Regions from separate parts of the Novosphingobium sp. BF6 genome, predicted to be linked through region 3. Evidence: riboswitches for the same ligand, from Rfam matches in the RefSeq annotation. Region 3 holds a riboswitch; each other region holds the start of a gene.
What was found. A riboswitch is a leader RNA that binds a small molecule or an ion and turns the genes downstream of it on or off. The one in region 3 is predicted to bind cobalamin.
Positions count from the first base shown of each region.

Region 1: another riboswitch for cobalamin. It lies ahead of AC4D6D_RS17605 (ferredoxin-like domain-containing protein); the one in region 3 lies ahead of AC4D6D_RS13535 (TonB-dependent receptor domain-containing protein).
Region 2: another riboswitch for cobalamin. It lies ahead of AC4D6D_RS14810 (DUF1636 domain-containing protein); the one in region 3 lies ahead of AC4D6D_RS13535 (TonB-dependent receptor domain-containing protein).

Region 1 covers NZ_CM177776.1:488,354-497,978, forward strand. Annotated here, with positions in the region: gene cobF (precorrin-6A synthase (deacetylating)) at 1-696, opposite strand, end outside; gene cobM (precorrin-4 C(11)-methyltransferase) at 707-1,498, opposite strand; gene AC4D6D_RS17575 (cobalamin biosynthesis protein) at 1,495-1,878, opposite strand; gene cbiE (precorrin-6y C5,15-methyltransferase (decarboxylating) subunit CbiE) at 1,860-3,065, opposite strand; gene AC4D6D_RS17585 (cobalt-precorrin-6A reductase) at 3,064-3,813, shown strand; gene cobJ (precorrin-3B C(17)-methyltransferase) at 3,789-4,565, opposite strand; gene cobI (precorrin-2 C(20)-methyltransferase) at 4,562-5,299, opposite strand; gene AC4D6D_RS17600 (precorrin-8X methylmutase) at 5,296-5,925, opposite strand; gene AC4D6D_RS17605 (ferredoxin-like domain-containing protein) at 5,925-7,187, opposite strand; cobalamin riboswitch at 7,265-7,496, opposite strand; gene AC4D6D_RS17610 (MFS transporter) at 7,527-8,915, opposite strand; gene AC4D6D_RS17615 (pentapeptide repeat-containing protein) at 9,039-9,625, shown strand, end outside.
Region 2 covers NZ_CM177775.1:3,043,714-3,053,338, forward strand. Annotated here, with positions in the region: gene cbiB (adenosylcobinamide-phosphate synthase CbiB) at 1-829, opposite strand, end outside; gene AC4D6D_RS14790 (threonine-phosphate decarboxylase) at 826-1,809, opposite strand; gene cobS (adenosylcobinamide-GDP ribazoletransferase) at 1,806-2,519, opposite strand; gene AC4D6D_RS14800 (histidine phosphatase family protein) at 2,516-3,097, opposite strand; gene cobT (nicotinate-nucleotide--dimethylbenzimidazole phosphoribosyltransferase) at 3,094-4,110, opposite strand; gene AC4D6D_RS14810 (DUF1636 domain-containing protein) at 4,107-4,514, opposite strand; cobalamin riboswitch at 4,739-4,930, opposite strand; gene AC4D6D_RS14815 (cobyrinic acid a,c-diamide synthase CobB) at 5,004-6,284, shown strand; gene paoC (aldehyde oxidoreductase molybdenum-binding subunit PaoC) at 6,281-8,479, opposite strand; gene AC4D6D_RS14825 (FAD binding domain-containing protein) at 8,476-9,426, opposite strand; gene paoA (aldehyde dehydrogenase iron-sulfur subunit PaoA) at 9,423-9,625, opposite strand, start outside.
Region 3 covers NZ_CM177775.1:2,759,633-2,769,257, reverse strand. Annotated here, with positions in the region: gene AC4D6D_RS13560 (2-oxoglutarate dehydrogenase E1 component) at 1-1,274, opposite strand, end outside; gene sucD (succinate--CoA ligase subunit alpha) at 1,479-2,369, opposite strand; gene mdh (malate dehydrogenase) at 2,568-3,530, opposite strand; gene AC4D6D_RS13545 (hypothetical protein) at 4,150-4,452, opposite strand; gene AC4D6D_RS13540 (cell wall hydrolase) at 4,646-5,773, opposite strand; cobalamin riboswitch at 5,985-6,172, shown strand; gene AC4D6D_RS13535 (TonB-dependent receptor domain-containing protein) at 6,275-8,107, shown strand; gene AC4D6D_RS13530 (ABC transporter substrate-binding protein) at 8,104-9,066, shown strand; gene AC4D6D_RS13525 (FecCD family ABC transporter permease) at 9,063-9,625, shown strand, end outside.

The DNA.
Region 1 (9,625 bases), on a different replicon from region 3:
CTCGGCCCGCCGCCGCACGATCTCGCCTGCTACCTCATCCAGCGCTCCAGCGATGAGACACTCCTGCACCATGCCGAGATAGGCCCCCCACCAGATATGGATGTCCTGGGCGGGCAGTGTCTCGAAAGCGCAGGCGGCATCGAGCATGACGACCAGCGTGTCGCTGCCCTCGGGCCACCCTTCCCGGCGCAGCCTGCGGCCGGTCGTGATAGTGACGGGCGCGGCCAGTGTGTTGAGGGTGATGCCATGCGCCGCGGTCAGCGCCTGGATGCTGGTGATCCCCGGCACGACCCGCACGTGCAGTGCAACACCCGCCGCCAGCAACCGCTCGGCAATGCGCAGGGAACTGTCGTAGAGCGAGGGATCGCCCCAGACGAGCAGCGCCAGCCTGCCGCCCTGCGGAAGATGCGTCTCGATCTCCCTAGCCCAGACCCCGGCAATCGCCTGGTGCCAGTCGTCCACGGCCTCCAGATAGGCCGCGTCGGCATCGCGCTCGGGCAAATCGAATTCGACAATCCGCGTCGCGCCCGTCAGCACCGCGTCGCAGATCGTCCGCCGCAGGTCGAGCAGGTCGGACTTGGCATCGCCCTTGCGGGGCAAGAGGATCAGGTCGGCTTCGTTCATCGCCCGGATTGCGGCGAGCGTCAGGTGCTCCGGATTGCCGGTGCCGATACCGATCAGGTCGAGATCGATCATGCCCCGTTCCTCAACCCGGCTCTCCGGCAAAGCGCGATTCCGCCGATTGCGGCCTGAAGCGGCGGTCGTAGTCCTGCGAATAGAGACTGCTCCGCACCTCCGCGCCCGCATCGGTCGCCAATCCCGGCCCGACCAGGATCAGCGCGGTGCGCTCCATGCTGCCGTCCACCGCCTGCTCGACCGTGGCGAGTGTCGCGCGGACGACCCGCTCGTCCGGCCAGCTCGCCCGCCAGATCACCGCGACCGGGCAATCCGGTCCATATTCGGGCGAGAGGTCCTCGACGACTTTCGCAAGGTTATGAATCGAGAGATGGATCGCCAGCGTGCTGCCGGTCGCGGCGAAGCGGGTCAGGCTCTCGCTTTCGGGCATGGCGCTGGCCCGGCCGGAAGTGCGGGTGAGCACCAGCGACTGGGCGATCGTCGGCACGGTCAGTTCGGCCTCCAGCGCGGCGGCGGCGGCGGCGAAGGCGGGAACCCCCGGCGTGACGGTGAAGGGAATGCCCAGCGCGCGCAGACGGCGGACCTGCTCGCCCATGGCCGACCAGATCGAGAGGTCGCCCGAATGGAGGCGGGCAATGTCATGGCCCTCGCCGTGGGCCTCGACGATAGCGGCAATGATCGCGTCGAGGTCCATCGGCGCGGTGTTGAGGATGCGCGCACCCGGCGGGCAATGGTCGAGCACGGCGGCAGGCACCAGCGATCCGGCATAGAGGCAGACCGGGCTGGCGGCGATCAGGTCTCGCCCGCGCAGGGTCAGGAGATCGGGCGCGCCGGGACCGGCGCCGATGAAGTGAACGGTCATGGCGAAATTCCCTGGGCGATGGCGCAAGTCGCCACGCGATCGGACGAAACGTGGCGGGTCGTAAGCAAGCGGGCGCCGGGAACTGCCGCCGCCAGAGCGGCAGCCTCGGCCACGCTTCCAGTGCGGCGGGCGGCGAGGCTGGCGGGCGAAACGGTGGTGGTAGGCGCCTGTTCAAGTGCCTCGGGCAGTATGGCGACGACCGGGACACCCAGTTCCGCGGCAAGCGGAGCAAGCGGATGCACTTTGTCGGCCGGAGCGGCCAAAGCCGTGATTGCAAGGCCGCAATCGGCACAAGCCAACTCGAAAGCATCGCGCAGCGAGGACGGCGCCGCGCCCGTCCGAAAACCAAAGCCCGCCACGATCACAGCGTGACGCTCCACTGCACCACCGGATAATGCGCCTTCCAGCCGCGCCTGCTGCCAAGCGGCGCCGATTGCGCCAGTTCGATGCGCAGCAGGCTGCCGCCCATTTCGGACTGGCACTGCGCCAGCAGCGCCTCCGATTCCAGCGTGACGGCATGGGCAACCAGCCGGGTCCCCGACCGCAATCGTCGTAGCCGCTCGACCAGCGGCAGCGAAAGGCCGCCGCCGATGAACACCGCATCGGGCTGCGGCTGTCCGTCAAGAACGTCGGGCGCCGGTCCCTCGACGACCTCCAGATGGGCCATACCGAGCGCCTCGGCATTGGCGCGCGCGCGCAAGGCGCGTTGCGGGTCGCGTTCGAAGGCCAGAGCCTTCAGGTCCCGCCCCGACAGCAGCCATTCGATCGCTATCGAACCCGATCCCGCGCCGATATCCCACAAGGTCTCGCCAGGCCGGGGCGCGAGGGCGGAGAGCGCCAGCGCGCGCACCGGGCGCTTGGTAATCTGGCCGTCATGGGCGAACCAGTCGTCGTCGATCCCCGAAGCGCACGGCATCACACGGCCCGCTCCGACGCAAGCCAGCGCCACCGCCACGGGGTGAGCGATATCGGCAAGATCGAACCCCGCCGCCGTGGCCTGCCGCACCCGTTCACGCGGGCCGCCCAGCGCTTCCAGCACGACGAGCGCGGATTCCCCGAAGCCCTGCTCGCACAGATAGTCCGCCAGCGCGCGAACCGCCGCGCCGTCCCGCAGCAGCACCAGCGCCCGCAGGCCCGGCGCCAGATGGGGCCGCAGCCGCGCGAGCGGTGCGGCATGGAGGCCCATGCAGAGCGTCCCCTCCAGCGCCCAGCCTAGCCGCGCAGCGGCGAGCGCGAAAGTCGAAGGCCCCGGATGCGCCTTCCATTCGCCGGGGGCGAGTTCGCGCGTCACCACCGTTCCCGCACCGAACAAGAAGGGATCGCCCGAAGCCAGCAGCACCACCCGCCGCCCCCGCAAGGCCAGCAGCGGCGCCACCCCCTCGGCAAAGGGCACTGGCCATGGTCGGCATTCCGCACTAAGTCCCGAAAGCAGGCCGAGATGCCGCACGGCCCCGGTCACGATTTCGGCCTCTGCAAGAGCGGTGCGGGCAGCCTCGGACAGGCCGGAAATCCCGTCCTCACCCAGCCCGACGATCGTGAGCCACGGCTTCTGGAGAAGGTCAGACATGGAGCATATCCTGATCCTTGGCGGCACCGGCGAAGCCAGCGCGCTGGCCGCCGCCGTGGCGGAACGCGGCCTCAACGCCACGCTGAGCTATGCGGGACGGACGGCAAACCCGCGCGCCCAGCCGGTCCCGATCCGCATCGGCGGGTTCGGCGGGGTGAGCGGCCTCGAACGCCATATCCGCGAGGAGGGCGTCACCCGCCTGATCGACGCGACCCATCCTTTCGCCGCGACGATGAGCGCCCATGCGGTGGCCGCCGCCGAAGCGACCGGGGTGCCGCTCCTCGCCCTGACGCGCCCGGCGTGGCAGCCCGTTCCCGGCGACCGCTGGCACACTGTGCCGGACATCGCCGCCGCCGTGGCCGTCCTCTCCGGCCCGGCGCGCCGCGTGATGCTCGCGCTCGGGCGGATGCATGTCGAGGCCTTCGCCGCCCAGCCCCAGCACCGCTATTTGCTGCGCTTCGTGGACAGGCCGGAGGTGGCGCCCGCACTGCCGGACCACCGGCTCGTCGTCGATCGTGGGCCGTTCACGGTGGAGGGCGACACACACCTTCTGCAGGAGCACGGCATCGACCTTATCGTCTGCAAGAACGCGGGCGGCACGGGTGCCGAGGCCAAGATCGTCGCGGCGCGGCGGCTGAGCCTGCCGGTGCTGATGATCGACCGCCCCTTCATACCCGCCCGCGCCACGGTCCATGAGGTCGGCGACGTGATGGACTGGCTCGCTCATCCCGCCCATCTCGGCGTGTAGAGCACCGGAGGTCGCGCGCTGCCGAACCCGCGCTCGACCAGCCGCGTGGTGCTGGAGCCGACGATCACCATCGTCCGCATATCGGCCATTTCGGGACGGGCTTCGGCCAGGGTAACGACGTCCAGGCGCTCTTCCGCCGTGCAGACGGCACGGGCGAAGAGGATCAGCCGCTCCGGCCCGCAGGCCTCGCGCAGGATGTCGAGAACCCGCGCGAAACCGTCCGGGCGCGCTTTCGAGCGCGGGTTGTAGAAGGCCATCGCGAAATCCGCCTCCGCCGCCAGCCGCAGCCGCCGCTCGATCAACGCCCAGGGCTTCAGGTTGTCCGAGAGGTTGATGGCGCAGAAGTCGTGCCCGAGCGGCGCCCCCGCCCGCGCACTGGCGGCCAGCATCGCGGTGATGCCGGGCAGCACGCGGATATCGAGGTCCCGCCACGCGGGCGGCCCCTGCTCCCAGGCCTCGAACAGCGCGGAGGCCATCGCGAAGACGCCGGGATCGCCCGAGGACACGACGACCGCCCGCCGCCCCGCCGCCGCGAGCGACAACGCATGGGCGGCACGCTCCAGTTCGACGCGGTTGTCGCTGGCGTGGCGCACCAGTCCCTCGCGCGCGGCCACGCGGGCGACATAGGGCGCGTAGCCGATCACATCGGTCGCCTCGGCCAGCAGGGCGGTGACTTCGGGCGTGACTTGCGCTTCGCCTCCCGGCCCGAGACCGACCACGGCCACCCAGCCGCCGTTCGCCGCCGCACTCATGGCCGCCGCCCCTGGCCGTGGATCAGCAGGATCGAGAAATAGGGCGTCACCTCGCTCGCTTCGGCAAGCGGCGTGACCCGCTGCTCGGCCATCGCCGCATGTTCGACCAGCCAGGCCTCACCCTCGCGCCCGGCCAGCGCCACCGCGCGGCGCAGCTTGGCGAGGTTGCGGCCGATCTTCATCACCACCAGCGCATCGGTATCGCGGATGCGGCGCGCGAGGTCTTCCTCCGGCAACGTCGCGGTAAGCACAGTGAGCACGTCGTCGCCCCAGGTCATCGGCGTGCCGCAGGCGGTCCAGGCGCCCGACATGCCGGTGATCCCCGGCACGACGCCGACCGGCACCGATCCGGCCAGACGACTGTAGAGGTGCATGAACGAACCGTAGAAGAACGGATCGCCCTCGCAGAGCACCACCACGTCCTCGCCCGCGCGGGCCAGCGCATCGAGATGGGCGGTACAGCGCGCGTAGAATTCGGCCAGACAGTCGTTGTAGCGCGGATCGGAAAGGGGAATTTCCGTCGTCACCGGATATTCCATCGCGAATTCGACCACGTCCTCGCGCAGCATCCCCTCGACGATCCGGCGCGCCTGCCCCGGCCTTCCCGCCTTGCGAAAATAGGCGACGTGGCGGGCGCCGCGTACCAGCCGGTCCGCCCTCACGCTGAGCAGGTCCTGCGCGCCCGGCCCCAGCCCGACGCCGTGAACGGTGCCGTGAGCGGTGCCTACGCTCATTCCGCGCCGCTCCCGATCGCATTGACCGCCGCCACGGTGATCGCGCTGCCGCCGAGGCGGCCCTCGACCACGCAGCACGGCACCGGCTGCACTTCCCACAGGGCTGCCTTGGACTCGGCGGCGCCGACGAAGCCGACCGGGCAGCCGATGATCGCCGCCGGACGCGGACAGGCCGGGTCTTCCAGCATGTTCAGCAAGTGGAACAGCGCGGTCGGGGCATTGCCGATCGCCACCAGCGCGCCCTCCAGATGCGGCCGCCAGAGTTCCAGCGCGGCAGCGGAGCGGGTATTGCCCATGTCCCGCGCCAGATCCGGCACTTGTGGGTCGTTCAGCGTGCAGATCACCGCGTTTCCGGCAGGCATGCGGGCGCGGGTAACCCCCTCGCTGACCATGCGCGCGTCGCAGAGGATCGGCGCGCCGCGCTCCAGCGCCGCGACCGCCGCTTCGGCAAAGGTCGGCGAGAAACGGATATGGGCGGCGAGTTCGACCAGCCCCGCCGCATGGATCATGCGCACGGCGATGCGCTCCTCCACCGGCGCGAAGCGCGCGAGATCGGCTTCGGCCCGGATCGTCCTGAAGGACTCCCGGTAGATCGCCGCGCCGTCTTTTTCGTAGAGATAGGCCATCAGTAAGCTCCGAAATGGGCGAGCAGGCGCTCCGGGGTCAGGCCGGACAAGACCGGCGGGTCCCCGACCCGCGCCTGGAATGCAAGGTCGAAGGCGCCGTCGCGCCCGGTGATCGCGACATCGGCGACGCCCGCCCGCGCGCAGCCCTTGGCGCAGCCCGAGACGTGAAGACGGCCGGAAGCATGCGGCGCCAGACGTTCGGCCAACGCGCGGGTCTCGACGGTGGATTGCGGGCAAGCGGGAGCGCCGGGACAGGCATCGGCAGCGAGGCGGGGGTCGGCAGGATCGGTGAGGAAGCCTTCGACGTCTTCCGCCTTGCCCCCCTCGGTCACGAGGGCGCGCCACGGCGTCACGCGGAGAGCCTCCGCGCCGGTCTTCGCCATCAGCCGGGACAGGGCCACCGCATCGGTCCGCCCGAACGGCAGGCCCCAGACCCGTCCTCCGGTTGCGCCGGAGAGACAGGTTCCAGGCAAGAGCGGTACACGCGAAGCGGCGGGACGCAAAGTACCGTCCGCCCAGTCCGGCAGCGGCCCTTCATAGCGCCGGGCACGACCGGCGGCGATGGCACCGCTTTCGGCAAACCAGCGCGCCAGTTCCAGAATGCGATCAACGGCTTCGTCCGCGCAGACGGGCACGCCTGCCGCCCGACCGTCGAGACGCAGCAGCAATGCCGCATCCGCCGCCCGCTCCAGCCGGAAATCGGCGGAAACCTCGGTCAGGACCGGTGCCGCGCCGAGGTCTATCGCAAAACCGATCTTGCCCGGCAGCTCCGGCAGTTCGTGCAGCCGCGCCATGAGTTCGTCGGCCAGCCGCCATGCCGTGCCTCCCTCGGCCCAGTCCGGCGCGACCAGCACGTTGCGGCGCCTTTCGCTATCGGGGGTGGCATCGACCAGACCCCGCTCCACCAGCAGCGCCAGCGCCTCGGCCATATCCGCCTCGCGAAGGCCCCGGATCTGGAGATTGGCGCGGTTGGTGAGATCGATCGCGCCATTGCCGAAGCGGTTCGCGAGGTCGCACAGCAGCGCCACTTCGCCGCGCATGAGCCGCGCGTGGCGCGGCTTCACGCGCAGGATCAGCCCGTCGCCCGCCATCATCGGACGCCAGGCATCGGGGCACCAGCCGCGCACGGCGAAAGGGGCAGGCTTCTGGAAAGCGGGCACCACGGCATCCTGCCACGCAACGGCGACGAAGACCGGGGCTTGCCGGCCAAGGGCCGGTCCGCGCGCAGCGACGGGCCAGCGCGGCAAGCGCCCGTTCTGCACGCCGGTGCAGCCCCAGCCGCACGGCTTCGTCGCTCACGCGGAGTACCGAGCCTTGGCCTATCCCTGGACCAGGGCAAGAGCGACCGATACGCCGGCAGGTCTCCTGGCTCACGGGTCAAAGCGCGATGCGCAACCTTCCCGGCTTTCGCGCAAGCTTCGCGCGGGGGCCAGTGGTCGGCCTGCCGAAGCAGGCCATGGCATCTTGCTCGCCGCTGACAGTTGCAGGGACAGCCCCGGATTCGGGAGAAACCTCCCTCACCGCGTTCCCTATTAAGCCTCGCTCGAGGCACCGGCGCGATCTTCCCGCAGGCCGCCGATAGAAGCGGCCGCAGGAACGGCTCAGCTAGCCGCTGGCGCGCCCCTCCGCAAGAGGGATCGGGCCGGGGAGAATCGAGCACCGCCCAGGAGGACCAGTCCGCCCAGCCCCGCCGCAACCGAAGGCAGCACGAAGGCCAGCCTTACGGCCAGACCGGCCGCCGCATCGGGCGCCCCCCCGACCTGAAAGCCCGCCGCACCGATCAGCCAGAGACCCAGCCCTCCGCCCAGTCCGAGCGCGAGCTTGAGCGTCACGCTGCTCAGCGCATAATAGCTGGCGGAAGACCTTGGTCCCTGGCTTGCCCCCAATTTGGCCCCCAATTCGGCTCTTCGTGCGCCCCCGCGTTCGGCGACATCCGCCACCATGGCGCGCAGCAGCATGTAGTCGACGCCGCAAGTCAGGCCACGCAAGGCCAGAAACAGGCCGAACAGCACGGCACTGCCCGAAGGGACCGTCAAGGCGAGCGGCATGACCAGCGCCTGCCAGCCGAAGCCCAGGCCCAGAACCCGGCGCCGCCCGATCCGATCCGCTACTTTCGCCCAGATCGGCAGCATGAACAGGGTCATCACCGGCTGGATCAGCATGAACAGCGCTGCCTGACCTGTCAGCCCGAGAACCGGTCCAACCAGAAACAGGAAAGTGCCCGCCGTCGCTGCATCGGCCGTGCCGCACAGCAGATAGAGAAGCAGGATCCGCCGCAAGTCCGGATCGCGCATCATATCCCGCGCCAGGGCGATGGGAGAGCCGCGCGGCCGCGCCGTCCCGACCGGGCCCGGTTCTCGAAACATCGCCACCACGGCGAGCACCGTCACCGGCGCCGCTGCGGCAATGACGGTGCCCAGCACCATCGCCAATGCGCGAATGTCGAATCCGAACCGCCCCTCCAGCAGTCCGATCAGCGCGAGCATGCCGATGGCACCGATCACGCCGAACCAGACCTTGGCACCCATGATCCGGGTACGCTCGCCCTTGTCGTTGGAGAGTTCGAGACCCCAGCCGCCGTGCGGGGTGACGATGAAGGAATAGCCCATGTGCAGCAGCAGACTGGCGCCGATCACCCGCCCCAGTCCCGCTCCCGGCGGCGACAGAAACAGCAGCAGCGCGCCCAGGGGAACGAGCACGGCACCCATGACCATCCACGGCGCGCGGCGACCGAAACGGGTAGGGACCATGTCGCTGACCCAGCCGAGCACGACATCCGCCAGGGCATCGAGCACCCGTACACCCAGCATGAGCGCCCCCACCAGCGCCAGCGTCATGCCGACGGTCTGGGTCAGGAAAGCCGGCAGGTAGGACCGCCATGCCAGTTCGACGGCCTGGAACAGCAGGACCGGGAGCGAGAACACGGCCACCCCGGTCAGGCCGATGCTGCCGGACTTGCGCTGCGCGCGCGGAGAATCGCCGAGGGTCACGCAGGGGCGCCTAGAGCGCCGCGATGACATTCGCGTGACTGTCGCGGCTTGTCAGGCGGCATCAAATGACCCGAAACGCAGACCCGCCCTTGCGGCATCGCCTCCTTGCGGCATAAGGCGCGCATGATCGCAGCCACCGTCACCCGCGAAACCCTGCTGGAACCCGCCGCCGACGGTCCCCGCACCCTGACCGACTGCACGCTCGACGAAGGCGATTTTTCCGGCCTCGATCTGGGCGACACGACATTCGAGCGCTGTTCGCTGCGCCGCGCCCGGTTCGACGGCGCCAATCTCACCGGCGCCCGCTTCCGCCGCTGCCGGGGGCCGGAAGCGAGCTTCGTCCAGACCGACCTCAGCGATGCGGTCATGACCGGATGCGATTTCAGCAACGGGTTGCTGCGCCGGGCCCGGCTGACTTCCGCGCGGATCGAGGGAACCAAGCTGACCGGCGCGGACCTGACCGACGCCGGGGTGCTCGGCGCCACGTTCGCCGAAGTCCTGTTCGCCTTCGCCCGCCTGCCCGGCCTGTCGCTGCGCAAGGCGAAGCTGGTGCGGATCGACTTCTCCGATGCGGATCTCAGGAAATCCGACTTTCGCGGTGCCCTGTTCGAGGATTGCTCGCTGCGGAACGCCACGCTGGAGGGCTGCCGCTTCGAACAGGCGGACTTGCGCGGTGCGGACCTCGGCGGCATCGAACTTCGCGACGCCCG
Region 2 (9,625 bases), 280 kb from region 3:
CCCCGATCCACGGCTTGGGGGCAAGGACTCCGTCGTAGACGATCGGTCCCGCCAGCCGCACGCCGAGCGCCCCCGCCATCGCCGCCTCGGGCCAACCGGCATTGGGCGAGGCGTGCCGCGCATGGTCGCGCAGCATGACCCGCCAGCCGCCCAGTCCGGCGACGCAGAGCAGCAGGCCCGCCAGCCGCGCGGGAAGGAGGTTCGCCAGATCGTCGATCCGCGCCGCCGCCCAGCCATAGGCACGCAGCGGTTCCTCGGGATGGCCGATCAGGCTGTCCGCGGTGTTGATCGCCTTGTAGGCCCAGGCCCCCGGCACACCGCCGAGCAGCAGCCAGAACAGCGGCGCCGCCACGCCGTCGCAGAAGCTCTCGGCAAGGCTCTCGATGGCGGCGCGCACGACGCCCGCCTCGTCGAGACCCGCCGTATCGCGGCCGACGATCATGCCGACGGCATGGCGTGCCTCGGCCAGATCACCCGCTTCCAGCGCGGCAAGCACCGGGCGGACATGATCGTCGAGACTACGCGCCGCAAGCGCAGGCCATGCGAGCAGCGCGAGCGGCAGCCATGCCCATTCTCCGGCCCAGCCGCGCACCAACCAGACCACCAGCCCCATGCCGAGCAGCACTGCCGCGATCAGCCCCAGCATCGCGCCAAGACCGGCGAGCCGCCGCGCCATGTCGGACCAGTCCGCGCGGTTGAGCCTGCGCTCCGAGCCGGAAATGACTTTCGCAAACAGCCCGACCGGATGACCGATCAGGCCATAGAGCCGCCCCGGCCAACCGAGCGCGCCTTCCAGCGCCATGGCGGCAAAGGCGACCGGCTCGATCATCGCGCGATCCCGGAAAGGGCCTCGTCGAGACGGGCAAGCGCCTCGGTATCGGCGGGGACGCCGAAGCGCACCCAGCCCGGATGTTCGGCGAAGGGCCGCACGAGGATGCGCGCGGATGCCAATCGCGCAAACAGCGCCTGTCCCTCGCAGCCGGTGACAAGCCGGAACAGCGGGCATTCGCCCTCCGGCTCAAGCCCGTGACGGCGCAGTACGGCATCGAGCGCATCCGCACGAGCGGGGAGTTCCTCGCGCGTCCGGGCGATCCATGCATGGTCGGCATAGGCCGCCGTCCCCAGCGAGAGCGCCGCCGCGTGGACCGGCCAGCTGCCCAGCATCTGCCGCAGCAGCATCATGAGCGCGGGCGGCCCCAGCACGAAGCCCAGCCGCAGCCCCGCAAGGCCGAAGAATTTCCCGAACGAGCGCAGGACGATCATCCGGAACCCCGGCGCGACGGCACGGGCGACGCTGGCTTCGGGGTGGCAGTCGGCGAAGGCCTCGTCGACGATCAGGAAGCCGCCGCTTTCGTCGATCCGCTCGGCCCATTCGATCACCGCCTCGGGCGCGCGCAGCACCCCGTCGGGGTTGTTGGGATTGGCGAGGACGAAGACTTCCTTCGCCTTCGGTTGCTCGCCGAACTGCGCCGGGCGGGAGGGGAAGAACGCCTCGCGGTGGGTGCGATAGGCGGGGACCAACGCGCGCCCCGGCAGGTCGAGCGCCTTGGCGAGCAGGCGCAGCGCGGTCTCGCTGCCCGGCACTGCGCAGCACAGACCCGGCGCTACACCGAAATGGCGCGCAGCCTCGGCTTCGAGGCGGGCGAGCGCGTCGGGATCGGGCAAGGCGGTCCAGTCGGTGATCTGCGTCACCGGCCATGGCCGGGGGTTGAGGCCGGTCGAAAGATCCAGCCAGTCCTCCGGCGCGCCGCCATAGGCCCGCGCCGCCTCGCTCACGCGGCCGCCGTGGAAGACGAAGGCCCCGCTCACCGGATCGCCACCAGCGCAAGCAGCAGCAGGGTCTCGACCACCTCGATCCCGGCGCCATGGCCGTCGCCGGAAATGCCGCCGATCCGGCGTTTTAGCCAGTAGCCCCAGAGCGGAACGGCAAGGAACAACGCCAGCAAGGGCGGTGCGACGAGCAGAATGAGGATCGCCGCAATCAGGCCCCAGAAACCGACGTGCCACCACGTCACCGCGCTGCGGAACCGGCTACCCAGCCCTTCGTGCAGCGGCGGCAGCGCCAGCGCCCAGACGAGCGGCGCGATCCGCGCGAGCGGGGCGACGAGCAGCAAGGCCCAGACCGCTCCCGGCGCGAGGGCATGAAGCAGCACCAGCTTCGCGAGCAGTTGCAGGACGATCGCCACGACCGCAAAGCTTCCGACATGCGGATCGGCCATGACCGCCGACAGCCGCGCGCGGTCCTTGTGCGCCGCACCCGCGCCGTCCGCCACGTCGCCCAGCCCGTCGAGGTGCAGCGCGCCGGTAATGCCGATCCAGGCCGCCAGTCCCAACAGGGCTGCAAGCCACGAATCGCCCAGACGGCTTCCCAGCCACCAGGCTCCCGCCACGGGGCCGCCCACGGCCAGTCCCGCCAGCGGAAACCAGCGCATCGATTTCGCGAAGTCCTCGGCATCGGCCCGCACTGGCGGAAGCGGCAGGCGCGTCAGGAACTGGAGCGCGAGGACGAGCCGCCTCATGCCGTCTTCCCGCTATCCAGCGTGAGGATCTGCGCGGCGGGCAGGCCCTCGCCCGGCCAGAGGCGCAGGCTGACCAGCGCGCCGTAAGGCAGTTCGAAGGCCCAGACCTGCCGGTGATCGAAGCCGAACAGCACCGAAAGCGCCGCGCGCATGGCGCCGCCATGGGTGAGGATCAGGCTGGCGCGGTCGATCTCAGTGAGCGCCTCGCCGATGCGGGTGCAAAGCTGCGACCAGCGCTCGCCGCCGGGCGGGGCATGGGTCTCGGGATCGTCCCAGAACCGGGCCTGCACGGCCGGATCGAGTTGCTGCGGGGCAAGACCGTCCCAGTCGCCGAAGTCGATTTCACGCCAGCGCAGGTCGAGGTCATGCCGCCGCCGACGCAGGGCCGCGATCTGCGCGGCGGGAATGCTCGACCTTTGCAGGTCGGACGAAACCACCCGCTCGAACGTCAGGCCCGCCGCCCGCGTCACGCAGTGTGCTACCCCGGCAGGCGTCGACGGATCGTCGCGGTGGCCGAGCAGCAGCCCCGGTTTTACCGGCGCGCCGTGGCGCATGAGGTGGACGAGCACGCCGTTCATGCAGCCCCTGCGACCGCCGCCTCGGCAAAAGTCGCCATGCCGTCATGCGCGGCCAGCGCCGAGCGCACGATCTGCGCCGCCACCGCCGCGCCCGAACCTTCGCCCAGCCTCATGCCGAGGTGCAGCAACGGGTCCAGCCCAAAGCGTTCGAGCAGACGCACGTGTCCCGCCTCGGCCGAGCAATGCGCGGCAAGGCAGTGGCCGAGAAAAGCGGCATTGTCCGCCAGCAGCGGCGCAAGGGCCGCGCAGGCGATGAACCCGTCGAGCAGGACCGGCACCCGCAAATGCCGCGCCGCCAGCACCGCCCCCGCCATGGCCGCGATCTCCCGCCCGCCGAGCCGGCGCAAAGTCTCGAAAGCGTCGGTGCAATCGGCCCCGTGCAGCGCAAGGGCCGCCGCGACCGCCTCGGCCTTCCGCGCGAGGCCCGCATCGTCGAGGCCGGTGCCGCGCCCGATCCATTCCGCTGCCTCGCCGCCGAAGACTTGCGCGGCCAGCGCGGCGGCGGGCGTCGTATTGCCAATGCCCATCTCGCCCACGAAGAACAGGTCGCTATCCGCCATGACCGCAGCCGCCCCGGCATTGAGGGCCGCCAGACACTCCGCCTCGCTCATCGCCGGTTCGCGGGTGATGTCCCCGGTCGGGCACGCGAGATCGAGCGGGACGACCGCCAGCTGCGCACCGCAGGCCGCCGTCAGCGCATTGATCGCCGCGCCGCCCGCCTTGAAATTGGTGACCATCTGCACGGTGACTTCCGGCGGATAGGCACTGACCCCGCGCGCGGCGACGCCATGGTTGCCTGCGAAGATCACCGCGCGGATGCGGTCGGCGCGGGGACGCGCGCGGCCCTGCCAGCCCGCCATGAACACCGCGATCTCCTCCAGCCGCCCGAGCGAGCCGAGCGGCTTTGTGAGCACCGCCTGACGCGCGCGCGCGGCTTCCAGCGCGGCGAGGTCGGGCTCGGGCAGGTCGGCGAGCGCGGCGGCGAAGGCGGCGCGGTTCTCGAACCGGATCATGTGCCGATGTACCCTTCGGGCGGGGTGCGGGTGATGAAGTGGCCCTTCACGCCCTGCGGCCATTCGCGGTAAGGCACCTGCCCGTGCTCGCTGGCGGCATGGCGCGAAGCATATTCGAGAATAGCGCGGGCCGCGTCCGCGTCCGGCGTGAAGTCGCCGAGCACATAGCCGAGCTTGCCCGGTGCGCGGATCGCCACGGTGCAGTGGCGCTGGCAGGCGAAGAGGCAGGGCATTTCCTGAACCGCCACGCCCTGAAGGTCCGGCTCGGCAGCCTGCACCGCGCGCATGGCCTCGGCCAGCACCGCGCCGCCGCGCTGCCCGTTTGCGTCCTCGCGCGTTTCGGCGGAGTGACGGCAGGTATTGCACACCACCACGGAAGGGCCGGGTTCGACGGGATGCAGCATCAGCAGCCGCTCCTCAGCCCGAGGCAGGGAGTTCCGGCAATGGAAATTCGGCAGTTCACGGCATGTCCTTCAAGCGAGCATCGAACCCGGCCGGGCCGACGTGCAGGCGAAGGACATGCGATCGCGGCAGGCGACGACAGGCCCTCTCGCGCCGCAAGACGGCACGGCAGTGGCTGTCGCTCTGCGAGGCATGACCCCGTTCGTCCGGCTCACCCTGTCCGGTCGAAGAACGACTGCGGCAGGCAGGTCTCCTGGCTCACGGGTCGGTGCCGGTTCGGCCGCCTTCTCAGGAGCTTACGCCCCCAATGGCGAAATGGCCGCACGGCTCGCCGCTTACAGTTGCAGGGGCAGCCGGGGCCTTGAACCCGCGTTCCCTTTTGATCCCCTTGCGGGGAACCTGTCGCAGGCGTGGCCCTATCGGGTGGCGGCCCGGCGTGCAAGAGCGCGCCGCTTGCGCGCCCCCGCGAAGTGCCATAGGTCCCGGCGCCGATGACCGCCTGTCCCGCCCTGCTCGTCACTGCGCCGTCTTCGGGACAGGGCAAGACCCTCGTCACCGCCGCCCTCGCCCGCCGCCATGTCCGCGCCGGACGCCGGGTGCGGGTGTTCAAGTGCGGGCCGGATTTCCTCGACCCGATGGTCCACGAAGTGGCCAGCGGCGCGCCGGTCCACCAGCTCGACCTGTTCATGTGCGGCGAGGACCAGTGCCGCGCCCTGCTGCACGAGGCGGCACGGGAGGCGGACCTGATCCTGATCGAAGGGGTCATGGGCCTGTTCGACGGCACCCCCTCCTCCGCCGACCTCGCCCGGCACTTCGGCCTGCCGGTCATGGCGGTGATGGATGGGTCCTCGATGGCCCAGACCTTCGGCGCGCTCGTCCACGGCCTCGCTACCTATCGGGACGGCGTGACCTTGGCCGCCGTGCTCGCCAATCGAGTCGGCAGCGAGCGCCATGCCGAACTGCTGGAACGAGGTATGCCGGACAGCGTGCAATGGCTCGGCGCGATGCGGCGCGACGAGGACATGGCCCTGCCCGAACGCCATCTCGGCCTCGTGCAGGCGGGCGAAGTCGCGGATATCGAAGCCCGTATCGACCGCGCCGCCGACCTGCTCCCCGAAAGCGCGCTCTGGCTGCCCGAGCCGGTGTCCTTCCCGGCCCCCCGCGCCGCCGCGCCGATCCCCGCTGCGCTGTCGGGCAGGCGCATCGCCATCGCCCGCGACGAGGCTTTCGGCTTCATCTACCGGGCAAACCTCGACTTTCTCGAACGGGCGGGCGCGCGGCTCTCGTTCTTCTCGCCCCTGCGCGATGAGGCCTTGCCGGACTGCGATGCGCTGTGGCTGCCGGGCGGCTACCCCGAGCTTCATCTCGCCGCGCTTTCCGCCAATCGGGCGATGATCGAGGCGATCCGGGAGCACTTCCGAGCCGGAAAACCGATCCTCGCCGAGTGCGGCGGCATGCTTTACGCCTGCGAAACGCTTGCGGACGCGGCAGGTCTCGGCGCGCCGATGCTGGGCCTGCTCCCCGCGAGCGCAACCATGCAGAAACGGCTGGTCGCGCTCGGCATGCAGGAAGCGGAACTGGCGGGCCATGCCGTGCGCGGCCACACCTTCCACTATTCGCGGCTGGAGACAGCCCTCGAACCCATCGCGCTCGCCCGGACGCCGGATGGGCGCAAGGGCGAGCGGATATTCCGGCAAGGCTCGCTCACCGCGAGCTACATGCACTTCTACTTCCCATCCGCGCCGGAGCTGATTGCGAACTTGCTGGGCTAAGCGATCGCAGGCAGCTTCGTGAGGTACTTGTCGAGCGTGATCGGATAGTCGCGCACGCGCACGCCGGTGGCATTGTAGACCGCATTGGCCACCGCCGCGCCGACCCCGCAGAGGCCGAGTTCGCCCACGCCCTTGGCCTTCATCGGCGAGACCTTGTCGTCCGCCTCGTCGAGGAACACCACCTCCTGATGCGGAATATCGGCATGGACCGGCACTTCGTACCCGGCGAGGTCGTGGTTGACGAAGAAGCCGAAGCGCTTGTCAACCGCCAGTTCCTCCATCAGCGCGCCGCCGACGCCCATGGTCATCGCCCCGATCACCTGGCTGCGCGCGGTCTTGGGATTGAGGATGCGCCCGGCAGCGCAGACCGCCAGCATGCGCCGCACCCGCGTCTCGCCGGTATAGGAATCGACCGCCACCTCGACGAAATGGGCGCCGAACGTCGATTGCTGGAACGTCTTGCCGAGATCGCCCCACTGCATCGTCTCTTCGGCGACGAGTTCGCCGGACTTCGCCGCTTCGGCCAGCGCCACCGAACGGTTGCCCGCGCGGACCTCGCCATCGACGAACTGCGCAGCGGCCGGATCCATGCCGAGCCGCTGCGCCGCCATGTCGCGCAGCTTCGCACAAGCCGCGTAGACGCCGGAGGTCGCGCTGTTGGCGCCCCACTGGCCGCCCGAACCCGCCGAGGCCGGGAACGACGAATCGCCCAGCTTCACGCGCACTTTCTCGACCGGCAGGCCCATCATTTCCGCCGCCGTCTGGGCGATGATCGTGTAGGAGCCGGTGCCGATATCGGTCATGTCGGTCTCGACGGTGACCATGCCGTCGCCCGCCAGCCGCACCCGCGCCGCCGAAGTCATGTTGATGTTGTTGCGGAACGCCGCCGCTACGCCCATGCCGATCAGCCAGCGCCCCTCGCGGACTTGTGCTGGCTTTGCACTGCGCCGGTTCCAGCCGAACCGCGCGGCCCCGTCTTCGAGACAGCGCACGAAGTTCCGCTGCGAGAACGGGCGCTTGGGGTTCTCGGGATCGACCTGCGTATCGTTCAGGACGCGGAACTTCACCGGGTCCATCGCCAGCTTCTCGGCCATCTCGTCGATGGCGATCTCCAGCGCCATCAGCCCCGGCGCCTCACCCGGAGCACGCATGGCATTGGCTTCGGGCAGGTCGAGTTCGGCCAGCCGCAGGGCGGTCAGGCGATTGGCTCCCGCATAAAGCAACTTCGTCTGCTGCGTCGCCGATTCCGGGCCGCCGCCGGGCAAGTCGCCTGACCAGCTTTCGTGGCCGATCGCGGTGAGCTTGCCGTCCTTCGTCGCGCCCAGACGAATGCGCTGGATCGTCGCCGGGCGGTGCGTCGCGTTGTTGAGCATGAGCGGGCGCGGCATCGCGATCTTGACCGGCCTGCCGCAGGCCTTGGCCCCCAGCGCCGCCATCACCGCGTCGGCGCGCAGGAACAGCTTGCCGCCGAATCCCCCGCCGATGAACGGCGAGCGGACGTGAACTTTCTCCGGCGGCATCTGGAGCGTCGTGGCCAGTTCGCGTTTGTTCCAGGCGATCATCTGGTTCGAGGTCCAGACCGACAGCGCGTCCCCCTCCCACCAGGCGATCGTGGCGAAAGGCTCCATCATCGCATGATTCTGGTCGGGCGTAGTGTAGGTCTGGTCCAACTGCACCGGAGCCGAGGCGAAGGCCCCTGCGAAATCGCCCGTATGCGTGTCAGCGTCATTGCCGGTCAGCGGCTGCGCGCCCGGCTTCGCCTTGGCAAGGTCGAACCGTCCCTGCCCGCGGTCATATGTGATCCGCACCGCATTGGCGGCGCTGCGCGCCTGTTCGAAGCTCTCCGCGACCACCACGGCTAGCGCCTGGTGATAGTGATCGACGTTCGGCCCGCCGAGCAGCTTGGCGGTGTTCATGTTGCCCTTGCCGAGCGGCTGCGCGTTCTCGGCCGAGACGATCGCCAGGACCCCCGGCATCCGCCGCGCTTCCTCGGCATGGAACGAGGCGATGCGCCCCTTGGCGATCCCGGCGCCGATCACGTAACCGTAGGCGGGCTTGGCCGGAACCTCGCCATGCTCGTAGGCGTAGGGGGCCTGTCCGGTGGTCTTGAGCTTGCCGTCCACGCGGTCGACGGCCTGGCCGATGACCTTCATCGCGTCGATGGGATTGGTGCCCGCAGGCGTGTCGAACTTCATGCCCGGTTCTCCGCGATAAGCGCCGCCAGCGTGCGTTCGGCCAGCGTGACCTTGAAGGCGTTTTCATGGGTGGGCCGCGCTTCGGCAAAGGCCGTCTTCGCAGTTGCCCCGGCGCCGTTTCGAAGCTGCGCATCCGCCGCCTCGACTCGCCAAGGCTTCGGCGCGACGCCGCCGAAAGCGACCCTCCCGCTGCCATCCTCGTTCAGAACCGCCGCCACCGAGACGAGCGCGAAGGCATAGGAGGCGCGGTCGCGAACCTTGTGGTAGAAATGGCGCCCGCCCAATGGCTTGGGCAGAGTCACGGCGGTAATCAGCTCGCCGGGCTGGAGCACGTTTTCCAGATGCGGGGTATCCCCCGGCAGGCGGTGGAAATCGCCGATCGGCACGCTGCGGGTCTTGCCCGAAGCATCGACGGTCTCGACCGCCGCATCCAGCACGCGCAGGGCGATCGCCATGTCGCTGGGATGGGTGGCGATGCAGGCATCGCTGGTGCCGATTACCCCGAGCGGACGGCTGAACCCGCCGATCGCCGCGCAGCCGGAGCCGGGCCTCCGCTTGTTGCAGGCCTGGTTGGTATCGTAGAAATAGGGGCAGCGGGTGCGCTGAAGCAGATTGCCGCCGGTCGTCGCCTTGTTGCGCAATTGCCCCGAGGCGCCCGCAACGATGGCGCGGGTAAGCACGCCGTAGTCCTTGCGCACCCGAGCGTCCGCCGCCAGCGCGGTATTGCTGACGAGCGTGCCGATGCGCAGGCCGCCTTGCTTCGTCTCCTCGATCCGGTCGAGTCCGAGGTCCTGCACATCGACCAGATGCGTCGGCGTCTCGATCTCCAGCTTCATCAGGTCGAGCAGGTTGGTGCCCCCGGCGATGAACTTGGCGCCCTTGTTCGCGGCGACAGCGGCAGCGGCGGCCGCAGGGGTCTTCGCGCGCTCATAGGTGAAGGACTTCATGCCCGAACCTCCGCATCATGGGTTTCCGCGATGCGGACACCGGCGACTTCCGCCATGGCCTCAGCGATGTTCGAATAGGCGCCGCAGCGGCAGAGATTGCCGCTCATCCGCTCGCGCATTTCCAGCACGGTCATCTCGGGCGCGCCGCCGACGTCGCCCTGGACATGGCTGGGAATACCAGCCTTGATCTCTTCCAGCA
Region 3 (9,625 bases):
GCCGGATCGTCGCCGTTGACGTGCAGGATCGGGGCCTGAACGCCCTTCGCCACGTCGGACGGGTACGGCGAGTTGCGCGCGAACTGCGGGCTCGTCGTGAAGCCGATCTGGTTATTGATGATGAAGTGGATGCAGCCGCCGGTGTTGTAGCCCTTCACGCCCGAGAGGCCGAAGCACTCCCAGATGATGCCCTGGCCGGCGAAGGCCGCGTCACCGTGGATCAAGACCGGCAGGACCTGCTTGTGCTTGGCGCCCGGACCGATGTCGTCGCCGATGTCGTCGGCGATGGTCTGGTAGGCGCGAACCTTGCCGAGCACGACCGGATCGACGGTTTCGAGGTGCGACGGGTTGGGCATCAGGCTCATGTGGACCTTGATACCGTCGAACTCACGGTCGGCCGAAGTGCCGAGGTGGTACTTCACGTCGCCCGAGCCGCCGACGTCTTCCGGGTTGGCGGTGCCGCCCGAGAATTCGTGGAAGATGACCTTGTAGGGCTTGGCAAGGACGTTCGCGAGCACGTTCAGGCGGCCGCGGTGGGCCATGCCGTAAACGATTTCCTTCACGCCCAGCGTGCCGCCGTACTTGATCACGGCTTCGAGCGCCGGGATCATGGCTTCGCCGCCGTCCAGGCCGAAGCGCTTGGTGCCGACGTACTTCTTGCCGAGGAACTTCTCGTACTGCTCGCCGCGCACGACGGCCTGAAGGATCGCCTTCTTGCCTTCGGGGGTGAACTCGATTTCCTTGTTCGCCCCTTCCATGCGCTCCTGGAGGAAACGGCGTTCCTCGACATCGGAGATGTGCATGTATTCGAGGCCGACCTTGCCGCAATAGTTCGCGCGCAGGATCTGGACGATCTCGCGAACGGTCGTCCATTCCAGGCCGAGCGCACCGCCGACATAGACCTGACGGTCCTGCGCGGCGCCTACGAAGCCGTGGTATTCGGGGGTGAGATCGGCGGGAAGCTGGCGCTGGTTGAGGCCGAGCGGGTCGAGATCGGCTGCCAGATGACCGCGCACGCGATATGTGCGGATCAGCATCATGGCGCGGATGGCGTCGGCCGCAGCTTCGTCTATGCGGGACTGGTCGACCTTCTGACCACCCTTGGCGGCGGCCTTCTCGATCTTGACCTTGAGGGCGCTGGGGTCGAGGCCCTGCGTCAGGTCGTCCTCGAATTCCGCGCCGACGAGCGGCCAGTTCTTGCGTTGCCAGCTCGGACCGGCCTGCGGGCCGTCGAGAATATCATCGGGGGTGAAGTCGAAACTTTCGTCGCCCATCGGGTGTCACCTTTTGTCGCGCCGGAAAACCGCCGGCCCTACCATAGTAACTATGGCAAATTCGTTATAGCGACCGATGGTCCCGAATGGGGGGAGGGGCCGGTTCGTTCGCATCGCATCCGCTCGCGCTAACGCGCCGGACGGTCATGTGGGTCCGCAAGGCGGCGCAGGTCCCGAAGGACATGCGCCGCCCGCGGGGATGGATCAGGCGATTTCCTTGAGGACTTCCACAAGGGTTTCACCCAGCAGCGACGGCGAGGGCGAGACACGGATGCCTGCTTCTTCCATGGCTGCGATCTTGTCTTCGGCGCCGCCCTGGCCGCCCGAGACGATGGCACCGGCGTGGCCCATGCGGCGGCCCGGAGGGGCCGTACGACCGGCGATGAAGCCGACCATCGGCTTCTTGCGGCCGCGCTTGGCTTCGTCCTTGAGGAACTGGGCCGCTTCTTCTTCGGCGCTGCCGCCGATTTCACCGATCATGATGATCGACTTGGTGGCTTCGTCGGCCAGGAACAGTTCCAGCACGTCGATGAAGTTGGTGCCGTTGACCGGGTCGCCGCCGATGCCGACTGCGGTGGTCTGGCCGAGACCGGCGTTGGTGGTCTGGAACACCGCTTCATAGGTGAGCGTGCCCGAGCGCGAGACGACGCCGACCGAACCCTTGGAGAAGATGCTGCCGGGCATGATGCCGATCTTGCATTCGCCGGGGGTCAGGACGCCGGGGCAGTTCGGGCCGATCAGGCGCGACTTCGAACCCGAAAGGGCGCGCTTCACGCGAACCATGTCGAGAACCGGAACGCCTTCGGTGATGGCGACGATCAGTTCCATCTCGGCGTCGATCGCCTCGAGGATGGCGTCGGCGCAGCCCGCGGGCGGCACGTAGATGCACGAGGCGGTGGCGCCGGTCGCGGCCTTGGCTTCGGCGACGGTGTCGTACTGGGGCAGGTCAAGGTGGCTGGTGCCGCCCTTGCCCGGGGTAACGCCGGCAACCATCTGGGTGCCGTAGGCCAGCGCGGCTTCGGTGTGGAAGCTGCCGGTCTTGCCGGTCATGCCCTGGGTAATGACCTTGGTGTTCTTGTCGACGAGAATGGACATAGGTCGATCCTAATTCCTGTTCCTGGTGTAGGCCGATTCCGGCTTGGATAGCGCCATGGCGCAATTTCCGCGAAGTGCAACCGCCCCAGTGGTAAAATCAACGTGGTAAAATCAACTTGGTAAAATCTGGGGCCGGATGGCCGAAGACCTCGCCCGCCCCGTGCGATGACGGGGCGGGCGGGGCCGTCATGGTCCGGATCAGGCCAGCGAGGGGTCGATGCCCTTGCAGGCGACCAGCAGTTCCTTGACCGCGTCGACCGAGACCTGGAGGTTGGCCTTGGCTTCGGCGTCCAGCTCGATTTCGACGATTTCCTCGACGCCGTTCGCGCCGATCACGGCGGGAACGCCGACGTAGAGACCGTCAACGCCGTACTGGCCGTCGACGTAAGCGGCGATTGGCAGGATGCGCTTCTGGTCGTTGAGGTAGGCTTCGGCCATGGCGATGCCCGAGGCGGCAGGCGCGTAGAAGGCCGAGCCGGTCTTGAGCAGGCCGACGATCTCGCCGCCGCCCGAACGGGTGCGCTGGACGATCGCGTCGATCTTTTCCTGGGTGGTGCGGCCCTGCTTGATGAGGTCGGGAACCGGGATGCCGTTGACGGTCGAGTACTGCACGACCGGCACCATGGTGTCGCCGTGGCCGCCGAGCACGAACGTGTTCACGTCGCGGATCGAGACGCCGAATTCCCAGGCGAGGAAGGTCGAGAAGCGGGCCGAGTCGAGCACGCCGGCCATGCCGACGACCTTGTTCGCGGGCAGGCCCGAGAATTCGCGCAGCGCCCAGACCATCGCGTCGAGCGGGTTGGTGATGCAGATCACGAATGCGTCGGGTGCGTTGGCGGCGATGCCTTCGCCGACCGACTTCATCACCTTGAGGTTGATGCCGAGCAGGTCGTCGCGGCTCATGCCGGGCTTGCGGGCGACACCGGCGGTGACGATGATGACGTCTGCACCGGCAATGTCGGCATAGTCGTTGGTGCCGGTGATCTTGGCGTCGAAGCCCTCGACGGGGCCGCACTGCGACAGGTCGAGCGCCTTGCCCTGCGGCAGGCCTTCGGCGACGTCGAAGAGGACGATGTCGCCCAGTTCCTTCTGCGCGGCGAGGTGCGCGAGGGTGCCGCCGATGTTGCCGGCGCCGATGAGGGCAATCTTCTTACGAGCCATGATGCTTGCTTGTCCTTCCCAAAGGCGGGACCTAACGGACGAAAAAGGCGGCCTGCTCTTGTCCCGCTGAGGCAGGTGCCGGTGTTCAACGAGGGGCGGCCTACGCCCCCCGAACCGACATTGCAACCGGGAAAAGCCTGCGGGAAAGGCTCGTGTGTCGCTTTTTACTGATAATAGTTCGCAATTGCAATAAGTCACGAAAGTGCGCGGAAAGCGCGGCCCGAAACGCAGGTTTCGGCCTCTTTTCCGCAACCGACGGGGCGCTTATTGCATCCGTCGCGAGCGGCGTCGCAATCGGACTCACTGTCTCGCACGACCCGATGACCGGCAAGCGTAACCCGAAGCGAGTCGCCTTGGAGAAAGGGCAGACGGTCGCGCCGCGCGATTGCGGTTCAGGCTATTGTAGAGGGAGGAGCTGAACGGCGGGTGTCGCTGAGCTTGCGGAATGTTGCGGGAGGGAGACGCGGTTGGGTTTTCTCTCGACCCCGACCCAGACTCGGCTCCCCCTCTGATCCCGCTCCCGCTCGCGACCCCGCTCAGCCTGAGCCTGTCGAAGGCCCTTCGACAAGCTTAGGGCGAGCGGGCCGGGGGGCAATGCTCTCCCTTTGTCGGGTAACGCTCACCCGTTCCGGGCGATGCGCTGGGCGAAGGCGTCGGCCATGCGGCGGTCGAGCTGGCGGCAGATGGCGATCCACCAGGTGCAGGACACTTCGTCCCCGGCAAGGCGGGCGGCGGCGGCATGGGCGCGGGCATGGGCGGCGGCGGAGAGGCCGTGGCGGGCGAAGTGGCGCAGGGCTTCGGCGAAGATGCGCTCGTTGGCGGTATCCGCCGACGCTTCGCGGATGCGGCGGCGCAGGCGGGCATGCGCCGGGGAATTGTCGTTGGCGGCGCAGAGCGGCACCGAGGGGCAGAGCGCACGCACGAGTATGGGACAGGAGCCATTCCGGGCGGCGGAAAAGCGGATTGCCATGGTGGAAGGGCGCCTCGTTTCTTGGAGACGCTCAGGGGCGGCGTCCCGGAGGCTCTTTATAGGAGGAAGCCGCTAAGCCTTGGTGAGAGCCTATGGTTGCTGAAACCTTGCCGCCGGTCCTTGGAGTATCCTTAAACCCCGCTTTTCAATGGGTGGGCTGGGCGATCCATTTGCCGGAATTGGCATATTCCGGGCGAACGGTCGCTTCCGGCAGGTTGCGGGCGCGGTAGAGGTCCTCGCCCCCGCGTTCGCGCACGTCGCTGGAATAGAGTGGCGCGGGAGGCTGGCTGGCCGTTACGGGCGCCGCCGCCGTCTCAAGCCGCGCAGGTGCGGAGGCCTCGAAGGCGCGCTGCACCGCCAGCGGGTCGAGCGCGGCATTGGCAAGGGCGCTGGCGGCGGATTCGTCGCGGCGATGCGGGGCGGCGAGCGGTTCGCCGCCGAGATAGGCGAAGCGGAACGAGGCCGGGTTCCCCGCCGCGCCGTTGAAGGCATAGAAGCGATGCGCGCCGATCGTCGTCAGGTAGTGGAGGCTCGGCGCCCAGTAGGGATTGACCTGGATCGTGTGGTAATGCGTCGCCAGCCCGATGGGCGCGTAGACGTAACCCGAGAGCGCGGCGCGGGCGACATCCTCGGCCCGTTGCCAGAAATAGCGCTGCGGCGCGCGGGCGAGCGAGCCGTCGCAGGTAAAGGAGAACTGGCAGCCGGTCGGGCGCTCCGATCCCTGGTAGACGACGCCGCAGACGGTCTTGGGATAGGCCGGATGGGCGACGCGGTTGAGCACGACTTGCGCCACCGCGCGCTGGCCGCCGTCGGGTTCGCTGGCGGCTTCGTAATAGATCGCGGCGGTCAGGCACTGGAGCGCGCGGCTGCGGTCGACGCCGGAGTTGTCGATCCGGAAGGCGCGGGCGACGGGGCCGCTCACCGGGTCTTCGGCGTCCGAATGGATGCCTTCGCCGATCTTCAGCACCGGCTGTTCGGCTTCGAGATAGTAATAGGCCGAGCCGGGGAAGCTGGCGCCCGCCTGCTCGAAGGGCATCGGCAGGACCGGCGGCTGCGCGGTTTCGGCCCCTGTCACGGTGAAGCCGTCCCATCCGGTCAGCGGCGGCGAGGCGAAGGCGGGCAGGGCCACGGCCACGAGCGCCGCCGCGCCGAGCGTCCAGCGGCGCCGTCGACGCAGGAGCCGCCGCCGTCCGCCGCGCACGAAGTTCCCCTGGAAATCGAGCGGGCGCGGCTCCCAGGTTTCGGGGCAGGAGGGAAGGGCGGCAGCGGTCAATCCGGGTCCTCTCGGCGCAACTTCAACGAGGCGCACTCCCGCGCCTACCCTGCTTCGGCGCGCATGGCATCTGCCGAGATGGGCGCGTCCCGAAGCGGCACAGGCGGGAGGGATAGACTGAATCGCTTAAGACTTTCTTGGGGATTTGCCCCGGCGATGCCCGAGCGCCGCGCTTTGCGCACCGCTTGCCAATCCGCGCGACGCCCGGTAATCCGCGCGATACGTCATGGGTGGCCCGCAACCGGGCCTCAAAAGGGAATTCGGCGCGAGTCCGAAGCTGCCCCCGCAACTGTGACCGGGGAGCGCCCCTTCCAAGCGATGCCACTGGGTCACACCGGGAAGGCGGGAGCGGCGCGACGATCCGGGAGCCAGGAGACCTGCCTTTGACGGTCGTTCCGCAGCCGGGCGGGGTGTCCCGGCATGCAGCGAGCCCATGCGCAGAGGAAAACGCGCGGGGCTCCGCCATGGACGGCAAAAGTCGTTCAGGTTGGAGGAATACCCGTGAAGTACCTATTTCTGCTGGGGACCGCCCTTGCGGTCTCTACCCCCGCACTCGCGGACGAGGCGGCCCTTGAGAATATCGGCGACAATATCGTCGTCACCGCCACCCGCACTGAAACGCCGGTGAGCGAGATCGGCCAGTCCGTCTCGGTCGTCACCCGCGCGGATATCGAGCGCACCCAGGCGGTTACCGCCACCGATATCCTGGCGCGCCTGCCGGGCGTGACCTTCACCCAGTCGGGCGGCTTCGGCCAGCCCGCCAGCGTCTTTATCCGCGGCGCCGAGAACGCCCAGAGCCTCGTGCTGATCGACGGCGTGCGGATCAACGATCCGGGCGATGTCGGCGGCGGCTTCGACTTCGGCAGCCTGACCGTGGGCCAGTTCGACCGCATCGAAGTGGTGCGCGGATCGTCCGGCGTGCTCTGGGGCAGCCGCGCCATCGGCGGCGTCGTCAATCTCATCACCGCGCGCCCGACCGACGAGTGGACCGCGCGCGGGCAGGCCGAGTACGGCTGGCGCGACCAGAAGCAGCTCGGCGCCTCGGCGGCGGGCAAGGTGGGGCCGGTCGGCCTGACGCTGGGCGGCAACTGGCTCAAGGGTGACGGCTATTCCGCCTTCAACGAGCGCCGCGGCGGACAGGAAAAGGACGGCTTCGAGAGCAAGAGCGCCAATGCCCGCGCCGAAGTGCAGATCGTCGATGGCCTCTCCGCCGATGCCGGGACGTACTGGACCAAGGCCAACTACGATTACGACAATACCGGCGCCGATGCCCTGAACGTGGGCATGAAGCGCGACACGGTGGGCTATGCGAACTTGCGCTACAGGGGCCTCGACGGCCGCCTTACCGCCCGCGTGGGCTATGGCCTGACCGACACGCGCCGCATTTCCGACGACGCGGTCTTCGGTCCCTACACGACCAATGGCCGCGCCGACCGCTTCGAGGGGCAGGTTTCCTACACGCCGGTCGAGATGGCAAGCATTCTCGTCGGCGCCGAGACCGAGAAGCAGAAGTTCTCGGACAATTACGGTTCGAAGGACTCGACCTCGATCGACAGCTACTTCGGCATGCTCACCCTGCGTCCGGTCACCGGCCTGACCCTGAACGGCGGGCTGCGCTACGACGACAACTCGGACTTCGGCCATAAGACGACCTTCTCGGCCAACGGCGCCTGGGTGATCGGCGGCAGCGAGAGCGCGCCGATCCTGCGCGCCAGCTATGGCGAGGGCTTCAAGGCGCCTTCGCTCTACCAGCTCTATACCAATGCCGGTTTCCGTGCGCTCGATCCCGAGACCTCGAAGTCGTGGGACGTGGGCGTCGAGCAGCCCTTCGCGGAAGGGCACGGTACGTTCTCGGTCACCTATTTCGACCGCAAGACGAAGAACCTGATCGACTACGATCTGGCCGCGTGGAACTATTACAATGTCGGCCGCGCCCGCGCCAAGGGCGTGGAACTGGGCATGCAGGTGAGCGACTGGCAAGGCTTCGACATGAGCCTTTCCGCCACCTATCTCGACGCCACCAACGAGGACACCGGCGCCCGGCTCGCCCGCCGTCCCAAGACCAACCTCTATGCCAGCCTCGACAAGCACTGGTCGCAGGGTTTCCGCCTCGGTGCGGACCTGCGCGTGGGCGGGGGACGCTATGACGACGTGGCGAACACCTATTATCTCGGCGGCAATGTCGTGGTCGGCCTGCGCGCGGCCTACGACGTGACGCAGAACATCCAGGTCTACGGCCGGGTCGAGAACCTGTTCGACGAGCACTACGAAGTGGTGCGGACTTACGGCACGCCGGGCCGCGCGGCTTACGCCGGGGTGCGGGTGAAGATGTGATCCTGCCGCTTCCCCTGACGGTAACCGGGCGGGGGAAGCGCAAGGCCTTCCCGGTCGCGGCGGCGCTGGTTCTGGCCGGTGCCGCCGCGACGCTGGCGGGCTGTGGCGGCGGCGCCAGCGAGGCCGCTGCCGTGACGCGGGGCGCCGCGCAGCCCACCATCGTCTCGCTCAATCCCTGTACCGACGCGATCCTCGCCGAAGTGACCGGGCCGGGGCAGTTGCTGGCGATTTCCAGCTACAGCCAGGATCCGGAAAGCAGCTCGATGCCGATGGCCGAGGCGCGGCGTTACCGCGCGATCGCGGGCACGGTGGAGGAAGTGGCGACGATCGGCCCGAAAGTGGTCGTCGCCAGCGCCTTCCTCGATCCGGCGAGCGAGGGGGCATTCCGGCGGCTGGGCTATCGTCTGGTGAAGATGCCGATCGCTACGGACATCGCCTCCGCCCGCGAGCAGGTGCGCGAACTGGCACGGCTGGCGGGGCATCCCGAGCGCGGCGAGCGGCTGGTGGCGCGCATCGATGCCGCCCTGCGCCGGAGCGCGCCGCCTCCCGGTTCTCGTCAAGTTCCTGCACTCATGTGGGAATCCGGTGGACTGGTGGCCGGGGACCGGACCCTGATCGTTGACATGATGCACCGCACCGGCTTTACGAATATTGCCGGCGCGCGAGGCCTTTCCCAGGCCGATTTCCTACCCCTGGAGCACGTGCTGGCGGACCCGCCGCGCGTGGTCTTTGCGGTAGGCGACCCGCTCGCCGAGGAGGACCGAATGCTGCATCACCCGGCGCTTTCCGCGCTGACCAGTACCCGGCGTTTCATGCTGAGCCGCTCCATCCTCTGGTGCGGCGGGCCTACGATCCCGCATGCGCTGGACGAACTGGCGGCGGCACGGCGGGCGCTGGAGACGGCGCAGCCCTTTACCGATAGGCCAATCCTTCAAAGGACCGTTTCTCTCTCGCCATGAACTTGCGTTTCGTCCTGCTACTGGCTCTCGCGCTCCTTGTCGCGGTGCCTTTGTCGCTGCTGGCGGGCCGCGTGTGGATCAACCCCTTTTCCCCCGAACTGCAGAACGCCTCGGTGATCCTGGTGCAATTGCGCCTGCCGCGCGCAGTGTTGGCGCTGGTGCTCGGCGCGGGTCTCGGCGCGGCGGGCGCGGCGATGCAGGGGTACTTGCGCAATCCGCTGGCCGACCCCGGCCTCTTCGGCATCGCGCCGGGCGCGGCGCTGGGCGCGGTGCTGAGCTTCTGGACCGGCTATGCCTCGGCGCCGTGGATGCTGCCGCTCTTCGCGCTGATCGGCGCGGGCGGAGCGATGACCTTGCTGGCGCTGATCGCCGGGCGCGGCGGCGGCGTGGCGCTGTTCACGCTGGCCGGGCTGATGGTCTCCAGCCTTGCTGGGGCGTTGATGAGCCTCGCCATCAGCCTCACGCCTTCGCCCTTCGCCATGAGTGAGATCGTCACCTGGATGATGGGCTCGTTGGCGGACCGTTCCTGGCGCGAGGTCTGGATCGCGACGCCGCTGAC